2 regions of the Butyrivibrio sp. FC2001 genome follow, and region 1 is predicted to be linked to the other one. Evidence: riboswitches for the same ligand, from Rfam matches in the RefSeq annotation. Region 1 holds a riboswitch; the other holds the start of a gene.

What was found. Region 1 has a riboswitch for thiamine pyrophosphate ahead of G601_RS0109025 (energy-coupled thiamine transporter ThiT). Riboswitches for the same ligand answer to the same signal wherever they lie in the genome.
Region 2: linked by a shared signal. The riboswitch ahead of thiW (energy coupling factor transporter S component ThiW) and the one ahead of G601_RS0109025 (energy-coupled thiamine transporter ThiT) in region 1 are both predicted to bind thiamine pyrophosphate.

Annotation. Positions count from the first base shown of each region.
Region 1 is NZ_AUJH01000015.1:31,950-34,350, reverse strand. Features, by position in the region: gene asnA (aspartate--ammonia ligase) at 1-896, shown strand, start outside; TPP riboswitch at 1,021-1,119, shown strand; gene G601_RS0109025 (energy-coupled thiamine transporter ThiT) at 1,181-1,876, shown strand; gene addA (helicase-exonuclease AddAB subunit AddA) at 1,934-2,401, opposite strand, start outside.
Region 2 is NZ_KE384133.1:165,124-167,524, forward strand. Features, by position in the region: gene thiM (hydroxyethylthiazole kinase) at 1-704, opposite strand, end outside; gene thiW (energy coupling factor transporter S component ThiW) at 705-1,250, opposite strand; TPP riboswitch at 1,417-1,521, opposite strand; gene G601_RS0118400 (lysozyme inhibitor LprI family protein) at 1,619-2,401, opposite strand, start outside.

The DNA of each region.
Region 1 (2,401 bases):
ATCTTCTTCGTGTTACTGCCCCTTTATTTGTGGCACCCGAGTCAGGTCTTAATGACAATCTTAATGGTGTTGAGCGTCCCGTTGCCTTTGATATCAGGGAAGAGGACGAGCGAGAGGCAGAAATTGTACACTCTCTTGCTAAGTGGAAACGTTACGCTCTTAAAAAATATGGTTTCAAGGTTGGAGAAGGTCTCTACACAGATATGAACGCCATAAGAAGGGATGAGATTCCGGATAATATCCACTCCGTGTTCGTAGATCAATGGGACTGGGAGAAAGCTATCAGCAAGGAAGACCGCAATTTCGACTTCCTTAAGGAAACAGTCCGCACTATATATAAGGTTCTTAGAAAAACCGAGAAATATATGTCAATCCAGTACGATTATATTGAGGAAATTCTTCCCCACGACATATTCTTCATCACCTCTCAGGAGCTTGAGGATATGTATCCCGGAAAAGACGCCAAGGAGCGTGAATACCTCATCACTAAGGAAAAGGGTGCAGTTTTCATCATGCAGATCGGTGATCTTCTGGCATCAGGCGAGAAGCATGACGGAAGAGCTCCGGACTACGATGACTGGGCACTCAACGGTGATATCCTTGTTTACTACCCTGTTCTTGATATAGCTCTCGAGCTTTCATCAATGGGTATCCGTGTAGATGAGAATTCCTTAAAGACACAGCTTGAGAAAGCAGGATGTACTGAGCGTGCTAAGCTTCCTTTCCAGAAGGCAATCCTTGAAAAGAAGCTTCCCTATACAATAGGTGGCGGTATCGGTCAGTCAAGACTTTGCCTTTTCTTCCTTAGAAAGGCTCACATCGGTGAAGTACAGTGTTCTCTTTGGGCTGAGGATTACACCGATTATGCAAGAGAGCATGGAATTCCGCTTCTATAATATAGTAAGCTTTAGTGATTGATTCTGAGTATTTGTGAGCATTTAAGATTGTATGAAATCTTATTGACAAACTTGGAAAAATATCATTAAATGAAGTCGTCTAAGAAAAATAAATATTTTTATAATAATTTGCTAGGGGAGCTTTGCTGAGATGATGGATTTCCATCGACCCTCATTACTTGAACCGGTTAATACCGGCGTAAGGAAGCATTTATCTATTATCGTAATACGATTTTTGATGAATACCAGACCTCCTCGTAGCAAAAATGCGAGGAGGTTTTGTTATGTCATTTTTTTTAACTCAGGTAGAAGATACTTATGAGCTGACTTCCGGGGGATATGGTCTGCTGGTTGTTCTTCTTATTCTCTCACTGGTTGCAGCATGCTTTTTCACAGGAAAAGATCAGAAAAACCATTTTTCAGTAAAGATGCTCGTGTTTGCTTCAATGGGCGTCACTCTGGCGATGGTTACTTCTATGATAAAGATATTTAAAATGCCTATGGGTGGTTCCATAACCCTTTTTTCAATGTTCTTCATTACATTTGTCGGATACCTGTATGGCACAAGAGCCGGCCTGACCTCAGCACTTGCTTATGGTCTTTTGCAGCTCATAATAGAGCCTTATATAATCAGTATTCCTCAGCTTGTATGTGACTATTTCCTGGCCTTCGGAGCGCTTGGCCTCTCCGGACTTTTCCACAATAAAAAGTACGGAATGATAAGCGGCTATGTTGTAGGTATCTTAGGACGCCTTTTCTTCTCAGTGCTTTCAGGCGTTATCTTCTTCGGTCAGTATGCTGCTGATTATGGAATGCAGCCCTTCACATACTCACTTGCTTATAACGGCCTTTATATTGGCTCAGAGGGTATCCTTACAATCGCACTTTTAAGTGTACCTGCTGTAAGACATGCCCTTAAGAGAATTAAGCACATGGCAAATGAGAGTGATGTAAGAGACCGCTTCTCAAAGGCAGCTTAAAGTTTATATAATATAAGAAACCGGATAGCGTTAAATCAGCGCTATCCGGTTTCTTATTTAAAGAGATATTGTTTCACCCAGGGTGAAGGAGTAGATGATTCTCTCCTTTACCGTTTTATGTGTTATGGACTCAAGAGCTTTTTGATAGTAATCAAGCTGAACCGAATATCTGTCCACCAGTTCTCTTCCCTCTCTTACCTTATCAGTCTTGTAATCCAGAAGGACAAGTCCGTCATCCTCTTCAAACCAGACGTCGATGATACCCTGAATAAGAACTCTCTCAGACTCAGGGAATTCTGCGTCAATCTTATTTGCTTCTATTCCAAGCATGAATGGAGATTCTCTGTGAAGCTTTCCTGCATCGTGGGCAGCCTTCATGCGCTTTCCCGTATCACTGTTATAAAAGGCAAGGATATCGGCATTATTAACGCTCTCAGATGATCCTGAGGGCATTTTCCCTATATCCTCCATCACCTTCATCCAGGAATCAAGATCAGAAGCCCTATCATCAGGAGTATTTGCATA
Region 2 (2,401 bases), on a different contig from region 1:
AAGCTTCCGCCTCCAACCTTTCCTTCCCTGTCCTGCACCTTCTCAAAGGCCACCTCTCCTGCTCTTCCAAAGAATCCGCAGGCCTTAATCACAGACTCTGTCATGGGCTTTCTTGAAAGGAAAGTGGCACAGACCACACCGAGCATGCAGCCCGTTCCCGTGATCTGTCCCAACATGGGATTGCCATCACTTACATAAAATGTCTGCTCACCGTCGGCGATTATGTCCTTTGCGCCTGTTGCAAGAATTACCGCATTGAAAGTGATGGATAGCTCCTTTGAGATATCCCTTATCTCATTGGGAGGCAGGCTATCGTCAGCATCGACGCCCTTCCCTCTGTAGGTCTCCTCTGCAAAGGCCTTAATCTCTGAGTAGTTGCCCTTTATGAGAAGGAAGGTCCCCTGCTTTTTGCTGATCAGCTCTAATACGAATTTCCTTCTAAGCTTCGAGCACGCAACTCCCACAGCATCAACCACTATGGGTATCTCCTTTTCAAGTGCTGTATCAAAAGAGATTTTCATGGCCTCCATCCTGCTGTCAGAGATATTTCCGGTGTTAATAAGAAGTGCTGCTGCCACCTCAGTTATCTCCCTTACCTCCATCGGATGCTCTGCCATGATGGGCTTTGCCCCAAGGCCCAGTACGGTGTTTGCGCACTGGGTCATGGATATAGGATTTGTAATGCAATGAATCAGCTCTGCCATTTATGCTGTCTGCTCCTTGTCAGTTTTTGAAGAATCAATGTCCCTTAAACTGGACTGTATTTTCACAAGCGCCCCTGATGCCTGAAGCTTTAATAAAAGCAAAAATGCTATGCTTCCACCTATAAGTGTTCCCATGAGGAATGAGGGCACATAGAAGAACCAGGTCAGTCCCTCCTTTCCCCAGAGATATGTCATTACCGGGTAGGACACTATGGAACCTATGAGTCCTGTTCCAATGATCTCGCCAAGTACAGCCGCTATTATTTTTCCTTTGGATAATTTGTAGAAAACTCCTGAAAGAGTTGCTCCGAAAACCGCTCCCGTAAGAGCAAGGGGCGGAATCCCCATGATCATCATTCTGATGATTCCTATAAGAAGTGCGCACAGAAGCGCGTATGCAGGTCCCATGAAGACCGCACAGGTAATGTTGATAAGATGTGCCATTGGACACATACCCTCAACGCGCAGTATAGGCGATATCACAACGCCCAGAGCCACGAACATGGCCAGAGTCACCAGCCTTAGCAGATAGTTACTTTTTTTCATCCTTTTTTCTCCTGTCTCAGACGGGGGCGTATAATTTCTTGCGTGAAAGGTAGTCACAAATTCGAAAATGCAAGCATTTTCACAAATTGCACTGCATGGCTCTACCTTTCACGCAAAAAGCGGAAGCAACCTGTTTTGTTGCTTCCGCGAAATTCATCCTCGTATAAACTATCTAACTCAGGCATCCCTACGTTGGCATTATCCAAATCAGGTTATCGGTCGAAGGTCGCACCTTCCTCTCAGCCTGTTATACAAGCTCCCGTCTGTTGATATATTTAATTTACTTGCATTTTATACATCAATTATCAGTTTTGCGCAATATCTTTTCTTACAACTTTTAAAAATTTTTACCAAACAGATAATTAACGTCAGTCAAAGCTTTCCTGAACTATTGCAGGAATCTCGAAGCTTTCACCACGCGCCTTGGCCAAAACACCTGCGAGATAGTAAACGCGCTGTCTTGTGTAGTCATAGGCCACTTCGTTTTCAATCATAGGTCTTATGCTGCCACCATCAGCTGCATCACCGGCTTTTTTAATTGCTGCTTCCTTCTCCTTTATCCAGGAGCGTTGGTCTGCAAGAAGCTCTTCCTTCTTCTCGGGAGATACGGTCTTGGTGAGTCTGCTCCACAGAGAGTTAAGCTCTGTATCCCAGAGATTAAATATCTCCTCAGCGGTGATGCTCATCTCTGACTGGGTCATGATGCTCCAATCCATGTTTACATATTCCTGATAGCTCTGCTCAACCATAGCAAGCTCGCTCTGGATTGTTCCATCGTCTTTGATCGTATCATAATCTATAACATCATTATTCTCTGATGAAGCACTATCTGCTGAATTACCATCACCACCATAGATGGCAGGATCTATCTCAGTATACTCAAGGGCTTTGCCTGCACGTATTTCATCAGTAGCACCGATGGAGGTAAGCTTTTCCTCCTCTGCCTTCTTCAGCTCATCAAGAGGTACTATCTTAAGGTCGTGGAAGCAGTCCATGATCTTTTTGTACTCACTGTCTGTGTAAAGGTTCGGAACATCTATAGTCTGATAGGTCTCGCTATCAACAACCTCATAGGAGTATATCTCGTTACCGTTGTAATCATCGTAATACTGCTGCAGTCTTAAGGTATAAACACAGATATCTCCCTCAAG